Regions from separate parts of the Pantoea sp. SGAir0430 genome, predicted to be linked through region 4. Evidence: predicted binding sites of a transcription regulator. Region 4 holds the regulator's gene; each other region holds the start of a gene.
What was found. The regulator CRP, encoded in region 4, controls carbon source genes, mostly activating them, when cyclic AMP is high. The targets are predictions, from matches to a motif close to ATGTGANNNNNNTCACAT.
Positions count from the first base shown of each region.

Region 1 (3,133 bases), 1.7 Mb from region 4:
CCCAGGCGATATTCAGCCGACGCCATACCGCACCCGGCAGCTGCAGCTCTTTGCCAAGCATGGTCTGGATCAGTGGTTGCTGCATAAACCACTGGCTGTACAGCAGTGCCAGCGCGAACAGCGAGTAGATCACCGTGACTTTCCACTTGATGAACTCATCGTTGTGGAACACATAGGTCAGGGTGCCGAACACCGCAACCAGCACAAAGGTGAAAATGGTCATCTTTTCCAGCTTGCGGTACAGCACCCAGCTGACCACCAGCGCGATACCGGTCGCTACCACCAGCGCGCCGGAGGCGACGAAAATGTCGTACAGCTTGTAGAAAATAAAGAAAACTACCAGGGGAAGAAAATCGAGTAACTGCTTCATAGCGTTTCCAGTCAGGGGCAGGAGCGTTGAGTTACGGCGCCGCAGCGGGCGCCGTAACGCTTAACGTAACAGCATATACAGCCGGTACAAATAGATAATCAGAATGGCTGATACCAGGTTGCCCAGCGCGTTGAGCACCACCGAAGCGATATTGGCAGGCAGCACGGTCAGCGAGGAGAAGAAGAACATCAGCGCAATTTTCGCCAGCAGCCACAAAATAATCGCCGGGGCGATCACCTTAATGTTCTTCCAGGCCAGACGCATACTGGCGCGCATCGCACTGAAAATGCCCATTTTTTCACTTGCCAGCATCACCGGCGCCAGCGACAGCAGAATCGCCAGAATCACACCCGGCACCATCAGTACCATAAAGCCCAGCTGAACCAGCAGGGTGATCAGGAAGGTCTGCACCAGCAGTTTCGGCAGCAGCGGCGCAGAGGCGCCAATCGCGCGCAGCGCGCTGACGCGCTGTCCACTGGATACCATCGGCAGCAGGCACAGCATGCCGCCCAGCAGCAGCGTGTTGCCAATCAGGGCAGCGAAAGTGCCGGCGGCAGAGGCGCGCAGCAGAATGCGTTGCTGATCCGGTGACATGTTCTGGACGATTTCAAACAGCGAAGAGGCGCTGCTGTCGGTCTGGCTGAGCAGGGATAACTGATCCTCGCCCGGCGTCAGGGCGTGGCCAACAATCACGGTAATAAACGAGGCCAGCAACGCCATCAGCACGATGGTGACCAGCTGATGGCGCAGAAAATTTCCTGTGTCACGGTATAACGAGCTTGCCGTGATAGACATGTACACTCCTTGAAGGAACCGGGTTAATTAACCCGGCGATTGTACATGTTCTGCAGGCAGGCTGGCACCCGGAATCCCATAACTTTCTGTCATCTCAGGTAAAGAAGGGTGAAAAAGCGCGGGTAAACCATAGCGCGCCCGCGCGCGATCGCAGGCGTCATTCGGCACGCCATTTTCGCCGGACATGGCAAACTCCCGGCACGGTGACGGCCGCTGCGCATAAATACCACAGGATACACAGCCGCCAATTTCGCCCTGCAGCGCCACGCAGCGCGGGGCACGATCGTTGGTGCCGCGCATGTTGCGCATCATCAGGCTCAGGGGTTCCGTCAGTTCAACCGGCACCGCGCCACCGCCGTCATCGGCTTCGGCCCAGTAAAAAGAAACGCGAAAATGGGCGCAGCAGGCGCCACAGGTCATACAGGGGTTAAGTAAATCGCTCATCTGATCGCCCGCCACTCCTGAGGCTTCGAACCAAAATCACAAAAGGGAATAGCAACATAATCACGCCGTGTCATGGCGGCAACAGGATTTTTATGTCCGCTTGTAAAGGCAAAATTGATCTGAATCAATTCATTGTTTTATAAGTGATTAATTTGAATTGATGCTGATGATCTTTTCGCAAAAAAGGGGTAAATCTTGTGCCGCGATTAACCTCAATACCCTGTTTTCCGGCAAAGGAGTGATTATGAAACTGGCTAAATGCGCGCTGCTGCTGGCGCTGGCGATCCCGCAACTGGCACTGGCTCACCAGGCCGGTGATTTTTTTGTGCGCGCCGGTAGCGCGACCGTTCGTCCGACCGAAGGCTCTGATAATGTGCTGGGTATGGGCGGCTTCAGCGTCAGTAATGATACCCAGCTGGGTCTGACGTTTACCTGGATGGCGACCGACAATATCGGCGTTGAGCTGCTGGCGGCCACGCCGTTTCGCCACAAAGTGGGACTTGGCCCGACCGGCAACCTCGCTACCGTGCGTCAGCTGCCGCCCACCCTGATGGCGCAGTACTACTTTTTCGACAGCCAAAGCGCGCTGCGCCCTTACGTTGGCGTCGGGATCAACTACACCACCTTCTACGATGCGAAGTTCAACCAGACCGGGCAGGATGCGCAGCTGAGCGATTTAAGCGTGAAAGACTCCTGGGGCGTAGCGGGTCAGGTCGGGCTGGATTATCAGATCAACCGCGACTGGATGCTCAACGCGTCATTGTGGTACATGGACATCGATACCGAAGTGAAATTCAAAGCGGCGGGCGAACAGCAGAATATCAATACCCGCATCGATCCGTGGGTGTTCTTCTTTGGCGCGGGCTACCGTTTCTGATTTTTACACCAGAAAGAAAAAGGGCGACCCGCAGGTCGCCCGTTTAGTTACTTAATCTGCATATTGTTGACGACGGATTTTACCCCCGCCACGTTACGCGTTACCGCAACCGCACGGTTGGCCATCTGCGGCGAGCTGACAAAGCCGCTCAGCTGTACTTTCCCTTTGAAGGTCTCAACGTTAATTTCTGTCGATTTCAGCGCCTCGTCATTCAGCAGCTGAGCCTTCACTTTGGTGGTAATGACCGTGTCATCAATGTAACCGCCGGTCCCTTCCTTTGTTGCTGTTGGTGCACAGGCACTTAAGGTGAGCGCCATCACTGCAGCCACTAAAAAACCCGCAACGACTTTGAACAATTTCATTGGTTATCTCCCTGTCATAGATGGTGGTGCACCGTAACGTGACGGCACGCTTAAGTGTGGGCCGTGCCTCGCATTTCGGCAACTCAGGCGCGATGAAAAAGTTTGTCGCAGGGGAGAAAAAAGGGGTAAGAAGTAAGAAGGGCCCCGCAGCCAGTGCAGGGCCGTGCCAACTTAGCGGGTAGCCGCTTTGAGATCGCTGACGAACGTTTGCAGTTCGCTGAGCAGCGCCGTTGGGTCGTTCTGATTACGCTCGATGATTTTCACGATGGCCGAGCCGGAGATGGC
Region 1 is NZ_CP039427.1:899,587-902,719, forward strand. It holds gene E7738_RS04375 (septation protein A) at 1-370, opposite strand, end outside; gene E7738_RS04380 (YciC family protein) at 431-1,165, opposite strand; gene E7738_RS04385 (YkgJ family cysteine cluster protein) at 1,193-1,609, opposite strand; gene ompW (outer membrane protein OmpW) at 1,854-2,486, shown strand; gene E7738_RS04395 (BON domain-containing protein) at 2,534-2,848, opposite strand; gene trpA (tryptophan synthase subunit alpha) at 3,020-3,133, opposite strand, start outside.
Region 1: ompW (outer membrane protein OmpW) is a predicted target of CRP. The motif match lies at 1,722-1,739, and genes of this name have one in related genera.

Region 2 (3,133 bases), 530 kb from region 4:
GATGCCGCAGGCAACTACATTCATTACGGCGTGCGTGAGTTTGGTATGACTGCCATCGCCAACGGTATTGCGCTGCACGGTGGCTTCCTGCCGTACACCGCAACCTTCCTGATGTTCGTCGAGTACGCGCGTAACGCGGCACGTATGGCGGCGCTGATGAAAATCCGTCAGGTGATGGTTTATACCCACGACTCTATCGGTCTGGGTGAAGATGGCCCGACGCACCAGCCGGTTGAGCAGATGGCCAGCCTGCGCACCACCCCGAACATGAGCCTGTGGCGTCCATGTGACCAGGTGGAATCTGCGGTGGCGTGGAAATACGCTATCGAGCGCGTTGACGGTCCATCAGCCCTGATCTTCTCGCGTCAGAACCTGGCGCAGCAGGATCGTAGCGCTGAGCAGCTGGCTAACGTGGCGCGCGGTGGTTACGTGCTGAAAGATTGCGACGGCACGCCGGAGCTGATTCTGATTGCGACCGGTTCTGAAGTTGAGCTGGCAGTCGGCGCTTACGAGCAGCTGAGCGCGGAAGGTCGTAAGGTGCGCGTTGTGTCCATGCCGTCTACCGATGCGTTTGATAAGCAGGATGCAGCTTATCGTGAGTCTGTGCTGCCGAAAGCAGTTGGCGCACGCGTTGCTATCGAAGCCGGTATTGCGGATTACTGGTTCAAATACACCGGCCTGCACGGTGCCATCGTTGGCATGACCACCTTCGGTGAGTCAGCGCCAGCTGAGAAGCTGTTCGAAGAGTTCGGCTTCACCGTGGCTAACGTGGTGAAAACCGCGAAATCGATTCTGTAATTTCGCGTAACCCATCGCGCCGCTGCGTGTTGTAGCGGCGCGATTCATCGCGCAGTTCTGCTGCCATCCTCAGGCTTAACTACGCGCAATAAATTGCGCCGCGCCACCCATGAGCAGATCGGCGGGCCTGTTATCACCTCAACCTGAAACGGTTCAATTATTCCTGCAGTAATAATCGCCATTGCCTGAATTTGTGACGCAGATCCAATAATCAGCAGCACAGTTGATCGCAATCATTCCTGTTATTCCTTCCATGCTTTATTCTCGCTGAACCGTTTCAGTTGCAGCCGTGTGCTCTCCGTCAGCAACCGTAACCGGGCAAGAATTCCCTGTACAAAACGCAGCGAAACGCTCAAGGTATTTGGCACGTTTTTTCAGGTGTGGCTGCAGGAAGTGAGATGACCATTCGTATCGCAATAAATGGTTTTGGTCGTATCGGGCGCAACGTGTTGCGTGCGCTGTATGAAACCGGTCGCCGGGCGGAAATCACCGTAGTGGCGATTAACGAACTGGCGGAAGCGGCTGGCATGGCGCATCTGCTTAAGTACGACACCAGCCACGGCCGCTTTGCCTTTGAGGTCCGCCAGGAGCGCGATCAGCTGTGGGTTGGCGAAGATACCATCCGTATCCTGCATCAGGCGGAGATTGCCGCGTTGCCGTGGCGCGAGCTGAATGTCGATATCGTGCTGGACTGCACCGGCGTGTACGGCAGCCGCGACGATGGTGAAGCGCATCTGCAGGCTGGCGCGAAGAAAGTGTTGTTCTCGCATCCCGGCGGCAACGATTTGGATGCCACCGTAGTGTTCGGCGTTAACGAACAGGCTCTTAAACAAACTGACCGCATTGTCTCCAACGCATCCTGCACCACCAACTGCATTATTCCGGTGATCAAGCTGCTGGATGACGCCTTTGGCATTGAGTCGGGCACCGTGACCACCATTCACTCGGCGATGCACGATCAGCAAGTGATTGACGCGTATCACAGCGACCTGCGCCGTACCCGTGCCGCCAGTCAGTCGATCATTCCGGTCGATACGCGTCTTGCCGCTGGCATTACCCGTATTTTTCCGAAATTTAACGATCGCTTCGAGGCTATCGCGGTGCGCGTGCCAACGATCAACGTCACCGCCATTGATCTGAGCGTTTCGGTGCGCCAGGCGGTGAAGGCGTGTGAGGTCAACGCGTTGCTGCAAAACGCGTCAGAGGGGGCATTTCGTGGTATAGTTGACTATACGGAATTACCGTTAGTCTCAGTAGATTTTAACCACGATCCGCACAGTGCCATAGTGGACGGCACGCAAACGCGGGTCAGCGGTCACCACCTGATCAAAACCCTGGTCTGGTGTGACAACGAATGGGGCTTTGCTAACCGCATGATCGACACCACGTTAGCAATGGCCGCAAGCGGTTTCAGGTAAGACGCGGACTGCGTCTGGCAAAACTTATGAGAATCAACGAGAGGGTTCACCATGTCTGTAATTAAGATGACCGATCTGGATCTTGCTGGTAAACGCGTTCTGATCCGTGCCGATCTCAACGTACCAGTGAAAGAAGGGAAAGTGACGTCAGATGCACGTATTCGTGCTTCTCTGCCTACCATCGAAGCGGCGTTGAAACAGGGCGCGAAAGTGATGGTTACCTCTCACCTGGGTCGCCCGACCGAAGGTGAATACAACGAAGAGTTCTCCCTCCTGCCGGTTGTTAACTACCTGAAAGAAAAACTGAACGGCACTAACGTGACCCTGGCGAAAGACTACCTCGACGGCGTTGAAGTGGGCGCGGGTGAACTGGTAGTGCTGGAAAACGTTCGCTTCAACAAAGGCGAGAAAAAAGACGACGAAACCCTGTCGAAGAAATATGCCGCGCTGTGTGACGTGTTCGTCATGGATGCATTCGGCACCGCGCACCGCGCGCAGGCGTCCACTCACGGCGTGGGCAAATTCGCTCCTATCGCCTGTGCCGGTCCGCTGCTGTCTGCCGAACTGGAAGCGCTGGGCAAAGTGATGAGCAATCCACAGCGTCCGCTGGTCGCCGTGGTGGGTGGTTCTAAAGTGTCGACCAAATTCGACGTGCTGCAGTCGCTGGTGAAAATCGCTGACACCGTGATTGTCGGTGGCGGTATCGCTAACACCTTCGTGGCGATCGACAACAACGTCGGCAAATCGCTGTACGAGCCAGACTTCGTTGAGGCCGCTAAAGGCCTGCGCGACCAGTACGGCATTCCGGTACCTACCGATTCACGCGTCGGCACGGAATTCTCCGAAACTGCCCCGGCAACCGTGAAAAAGGTTTCCGAAGTAGCGGATAACGAAGAAATTATGGACTTCGGTGACGA
Region 2 is NZ_CP039427.1:3,827,286-3,830,418, forward strand. It holds gene tkt (transketolase) at 1-798, shown strand, start outside; gene epd (erythrose-4-phosphate dehydrogenase) at 1,197-2,216, shown strand; gene pgk (phosphoglycerate kinase) at 2,268-3,133, shown strand, end outside.
Region 2: epd (erythrose-4-phosphate dehydrogenase) is a predicted target of CRP. The motif match lies at 990-1,007, and genes of this name have one in related genera.

Region 3 (3,133 bases), 950 kb from region 4:
CGGCGGCATCAGCGACGCCATTCCGGTGCGCGAAGCGGCGCGGCGTGGCGCCGATACCATTGTGGTGATCCGTACCGTGCCGTCACAGATGGCGTATACGCCGAAGTGGTTTAAACGCATGGAGCGCTGGCTGAGCGACAGCGCCCTGCAGCCGATGATCAATATCCTGCATCAGCACGAAGAGAGCTACCGCCAGATTCAGCAGTTTATTGAACAGCCGCCGGATAATCTGCGCATTATTGAAATCTTTCCGCCAAAGCCGCTGGCCAGCATGGCGCTGGGCAGTCGTCTGGCGTCGCTGAATCAGGATTATCATCTGGGCCGCCGCAGCGGGCGCTATTTCCTGGCGACGCTGGGCCAGTGGCTGAGCGATGCTGAACCGCTGGCGCGCCCGATTGCCGTGACGCCGCCAGCCGCCGTCGCCAACGCGCCGGATAACCGGCCGGTCAGCACGCCGCCGCTGGCGGGTAATGACGCCGACTACGATGCAGGATCGCTGGCATGAGATTTATCGACACCCACTGCCACTTTGATTTTCCGCCATTTGTCACCGCTGCCGAACACAGTATCGCGCAGGCGGCGCAGGCGGGCGTGGAACGCATCATCGTGCCGTGCGTGGATGCCAGCCGTTTTGCCGTGGTGAGCCAGCTGGCGCAGCAGCATCCGGCGCTGTATAGCGCGCTCGGGCTGCACCCGATCAATATTGCGCAACATCAGGATGACGATCTCGATCGCCTTGAGCAGTACCTGCAAACGCCGGATGCAAAACGCGTGGCGATGGGGGAAATCGGGCTGGATCTGTATATGGAAGCGCCGGATTTTGCGCGGCAAACCCGGCTGCTGGAGGCCCAGCTGAAGCTGGCAAAGCGCTATGATTTGCCGGTGATCCTGCATTCGCGACGTACGCACGATCAGCTGGCGCAGTATTTGCGCCGTCACGATGTGCCGCGGCGTGGCGTGGTGCACGGCTTTGCCGGCAGCCAGCAGCAGGCGGAGCGTTTCATCGCCCTTGGCTACGCGATTGGTGTCGGCGGCACCATTACCTATACGCGCGCCAGCAAAACCCGCCACACCATCGCCAGCCTGCCATTGCAGGCGCTGCTGCTGGAAACCGATGCGCCCGATATGCCGCTGCACGGTTTTCAGGGCCAGCCAAATCGCCCGGAGCGCGCGCGTAATGTGTTTGAAGTATTGTGCCAGCTGCGCCCGGAACCGCCCGATGAGATCGCCGATGCGCTGTGGCACAACAGCCTGCGTTTGTTCGCGCTGCCGGATTGAGTATTGATCCTGCGCCTGCCGTCACCTCACTTCATCTAATAGCGCCGTCACGGTTAATGGCCGTTGCAATTGTGCCAGCGGCGCAATTTCTTGCGCGATGAATCGCGTCGCTGCAACGCCTCTGCCACTTTTGATGATGTGCTGACAACTCCCGCTCTGTCGCAAATTAACTACGCTTTAACGATATCCGATACCTTTTTGCGGCAACATTTGTGATAATAATCACAATCGCATCATGCCGCGCTATTCGGCAAAATAGCGATTTAATGTGATTAAAATCGCTAAATGCATGTATATCAGAGCGCGGTTTCCTTTTCCTTGTGACAAACCTCGCAATTCCACGCGGCGTGGGTTGTTATAATTATCACATTCTCCGGTGAGCAGATTTCACCGGCCTGACTTTGGAGAGCACCATGACCGATCTGAACGCGGCCGCGCAGCGCGCGCTGCATCTGATGGACCTGACCACCCTGAACGAAGACGACACCGATGAAAAAGTGATCGCGCTGTGCCATCAGGCGAAATCACCGGCCGGTAACACGGCGGCGATCTGTATCTATCCGCGCTTTATCCCGATTGCACGTAAGACGCTGCGCGAGCAGGGCACGCCGGAAATTCGTATCGCGACCGTCACTAACTTCCCGCACGGTAACGACGACATCGACATCGCGCTGGCGGAAACCCGTGCGGCAATCGCCTACGGCGCGGATGAAGTTGACGTGGTATTCCCGTACCGTGCGCTGATTGCCGGTAATCGTGACGTTGGCTTTGCGCTGGTAAAAGCCTGTAAAGAGGCCTGTGCGGCGGCGAACGTGCTGCTGAAAGTGATCATTGAAACCGGCGAGCTAAAAGAGGAAGCGCTGATTCGTGCAGCGTCCGAAATCGCGATCGATGCCGGCGCGGATTTCATCAAAACCTCTACCGGTAAAGTGCCGGTCAACGCCACGCCAGAGGTGGCGGCGATCATGATGCAGGTAATCCGTGACAAAGGCGTGCAGCAGCAGGTGGGCTTCAAACCGGCTGGCGGCGTGCGCACGGCGGAAGATGCCGCTATCTACCTGCAGCTGGCCGACGACATCCTCGGCAGCGGCTGGGCGGATGCGCGTCATTTCCGCTTCGGCGCTTCCAGCCTGTTAGCCAGCCTGCTGAATACCCTGGGGCACGCTACGGCGACCAGCAAAGCCGGTTATTGATCCACGCGGTCGCTAAAATAGCGGCCCACGGTGTCACTGCCGTCAGGTGCGTATTGCTGCGCATCTGGCGGTTGTCATTCAGCGATACATCGCTTTTCCGGGGAGGCAACCTTGTTCCTGCCACAAGAAATTATTCGTAAAAAACGCGACGGCCAGCCGCTGAGCGAAGCGGAAATCCGCTTTTTCATCAACGGTGTGCGTGATAACAGCGTGTCTGAAGGGCAAATCGCCGCGCTGGCGATGACGATTTATTTTCACGACATGAACCTGGAAGAGCGCGTGGCGCTGACCATGGCGATGCGCGATTCCGGCACGGTGCTCAACTGGCAGGCGCTGAATCTCAACGGACCGATTGTCGATAAACATTCAACCGGCGGCGTGGGCGATGTCACTTCGCTGATGCTGGGTCCGATGGTGGCGGCCTGCGGCGGCTACGTGCCAATGATTTCCGGGCGCGGCCTCGGTCACACCGGCGGCACGCTGGATAAGCTGGAAGCCATTCCCGGCTTTGATATCTTCCCCAGCGACGATCGCTTCCGCCAGATCATCAAACAGGTCGGCGTTGCCATTATCGGTCAGACCAATTCGCTGGCGCCGGCGGATAAGCGGTTCTACGCCACGCGCGATATCACCGCCACCGTGGATTCTATTCCGCTGATCAC
Region 3 is NZ_CP039427.1:2,344,954-2,348,086, reverse strand. It holds gene E7738_RS11265 (patatin-like phospholipase family protein) at 1-505, shown strand, start outside; gene E7738_RS11260 (TatD family hydrolase) at 502-1,278, shown strand; gene deoC (deoxyribose-phosphate aldolase) at 1,692-2,471, shown strand; gene deoA (thymidine phosphorylase) at 2,583-3,133, shown strand, end outside.
Region 3: deoC (deoxyribose-phosphate aldolase) is a predicted target of CRP. The motif match lies at 1,489-1,506, and genes of this name have one in related genera.

Region 4 (3,133 bases):
CTCCAGCGCGCCGAGCGGCTTCTCCATGTGGAAGCGTTCCGGCAGCTGGTGATAGAGAATGGCATCGGCCAGCACGCGCAGCCGTGCCGAAATGATTTTCGCGTTCCAGCGGATCACCGCCTCGGCGTGGCTCTGCTCCACCAGCTTTTGCACCTCTTCCGGCTGATGCAGGCTGACCGAGATATGCTCCTGCAGATCGAGCGCAACCTGAAAGGCGCGCGTCAGGCGTTTGTGGCTGTTATCACGGCTGGCGGACAGCATATGCATCTGCTGATAACAGGTGGTGATCAGATCGACCGCTTTCTGCTGACGCGCCAGTAGCGGCGGCAGCGCTTTTTCCGGATCGGTCAGCTGCGTCAGCAGGGTGTATTTGGCGTCGCAGTAATCGGCCAGCTCGCGGTACAGCAGGCTGAGGGTCTCGCGCATCGGCTGCTCTTTCCACAGCCAGAACCAGAACCAGTTAAACAGCCCGTACCACAGCGTCCCGCCGATATACAGCAGCGGCGGGACCCACATCGGCATACGGCCGACGAGGCTTAAGGTAAAGATGGCGGCGATCAGCGTGCCGGGCAGCAAACGACCATGCAGCGGGCTGATTTCACCGGTCACGCCCACCAGCAGCGGTAACACCAGCAGAATCAGCGGCAGCGGCACAGCGTAAGCTGTGAGGTACTGAATCAGAAAACTGCCGCTGGCGAACAGTGCGCCGCCGACAATCAGCCGTTTGAAGAACCGCTTGTGTGGCGTATCCAGACCGGCGATGTTGCAGCAGGCCGGCACCAGGGAGAACAGCAGCCCTTTTTGCAGATCGCCAAACAGCCAGCCGAGCGCCACAGGCAGGCACAGCACCAGCGTTTGCCGCAGCGCATAGTTAACTTCCGGATGATAGATGATTCGACGCCACATCAGCTCATCGTAAACAGAAACGGCGCGATGTTGCCATCACGCCGTGGGTGAGAAGAAATCAGCGGGTGCCGTAAACGACGATGGTTTTGCCGTGTGCGGAGATCAGGTTCTGATCTTCCAGCATTTTCAGGATACGACCCACGGTTTCGCGTGAGCAGCCCACGATCTGACCAATCTCCTGACGGGTGATTTTAATCTGCATACCGTCCGGGTGGGTCATGGCATCAGGCTGTTTCGCCAGGTTGAGCAGCGTTTGCGCGATACGGCCGGTCACATCGAGGAAGGCAAGGTTGCCGACTTTTTCAGATGTAACCTGCAGGCGACGCGCCATCTGCGCCGACAGGCGCATTAAAATATCCGGATTGACCTGAATCAGCTGACGGAATTTTTTGTAGGAAATTTCAGCCACTTCGCAGGCGGTTTTCGCACGTACCCAGGCGCTACGCTCCTGGCCCTCTTCAAACAGGCCGAGCTCACCGATGAAATCCCCCTGATTGAGGTAGGAGAGAATCATCTCTTTGCCTTCTTCATCTTTAATCAGTACCGCGACGGAACCTTTCACGATGTAGTACAGCGTTTCCGCTTTCTCACCCTGATGGATGAGGGTGCTTTTGGATGGATATTTGTGAATATGGCAATGGGACAGGAACCATTCGAGTGTAGGGTCTGTTTGCGGTTTGCCGAGAACCATTCGCTATTATCCTCTGTTGTAATCGTGCCCAAAATACAGGGGGCAGTTTTCCCTGTCAGGCGGTGAAATCGTCCAGCGTTTCCCGTGAGGGACAGTTATTCGGGGGTGGATTCGTAAGCGATGCTTTTGATTCGTCCCGCTTTCGTCTTTCGTGACGAAAATATTTTCAGCACTGTTTGTAGCATAGCTTTTGCAACCTGTCTCCTGTTGTCTCGCTTCAGCAGGTGGGGGATGCGTCTGCATTGCTGTTTGTCAGGTGAAAGCGTACTCTGGCGGCAAAACCGCCGCTTCAGGAGAAAGAATAATGCAGGCACGAGTGAAATGGGTGGAAGGGCTGACCTTTCTCGGAGAATCCTCATCCGGTCATCAGGTATTAATGGACGGCAATTCCGGTGATAAAGCGCCCAGCCCGATGGAGATGGTATTGATGGCTGCGGGCGGCTGCAGCGCGATTGACGTGGTGTCGATTCTGCAAAAGGGGCGCAACGATGTCGCCGATTGTGAAGTCAAACTGACCTCGGAACGCCGCGAAGAAGCGCCACGCATTTTTACGCATATCAATCTGCATTTTATTGTCAGCGGCAAAGCGCTGAGCGATAAAGCGGTAGCGCGCGCGGTGGATCTGTCCGCGGAGAAGTACTGCTCGGTGGCGATCATGCTGGGCAAGGGCGTCGAGATAACGCACAGCTACGAAGTGGTGGAGCTATAATCCAGCCGGGAGCGCGGCCCTGCGCTCCCGATCTCAGCTCCTCCCGGCGAAACTGGCGCGTTAGCCTGCGCTATTCAATGCGTTTTCCTTCAATCAACCGCTGCACCAGCGGCGTCATGATCAACTCCATCGCCAGTCCCATCTTGCCGCCCGGCACCACCAGCGTATTCATGTGGGAAATAAACGAGCCCTGGATCATCGCCAGTAAATAAGGAAAAGCGATGCCCTCCAGGCCGCGAAAATGGATCACCACAAAGCTCTCATCCAGCGACGGGATTTCACGCGCGGCAAACGGGTTCGAGGTATCCACGGTCGGCACGCGCTGGAAGTTGAGGTGCGTGCGGGAAAACTGCGGCGTGATGTAGTTGATGTAGTCTTCCATCGAACGCACCACCGAATCCATCACCGCTTCGCGCGAATGGCCGCGCTCGCTGGTGTCGCGCACCAGTTTCTGAATCCACTCCAGATTAACAATCGGTACCACGCCAACCAGCAGATCGACATGTTCCGCCACGTTATGCTGCTGCGTCACCACGCCGCCGTGCAGGCCTTCATAGAACAGCACATCGGTGTTTTCCGGCAGCGGCTGCCATGGCGTAAAGGTGCCCGGCACCTGATTCCACGGCACCGCTTCATCGTAGGTGTGCAGATATTTGCGCGACTGGCCGAGTCCGCTCTGGCCGTAGTCGCGGAAAGTCTGCTCCAGCAGGCCGAAGTCGTTGGCTTCCGGGCCAAAATAGCTGATGTGACGCCCGAGATCGCGCGCCTTACGAATCGCCATGTCCATTTCCGGACGGGTGTAGCGATGGAAACTGTCGCCTTCCACT
Region 4 is NZ_CP039427.1:3,293,303-3,296,435, forward strand. It holds gene E7738_RS15455 (YccS/YhfK family putative transporter) at 1-906, opposite strand, end outside; gene crp (cAMP-activated global transcriptional regulator CRP) at 965-1,597, opposite strand; gene E7738_RS15465 (OsmC family protein) at 1,902-2,306, shown strand; gene E7738_RS15470 (phosphoribulokinase) at 2,377-3,133, opposite strand, start outside.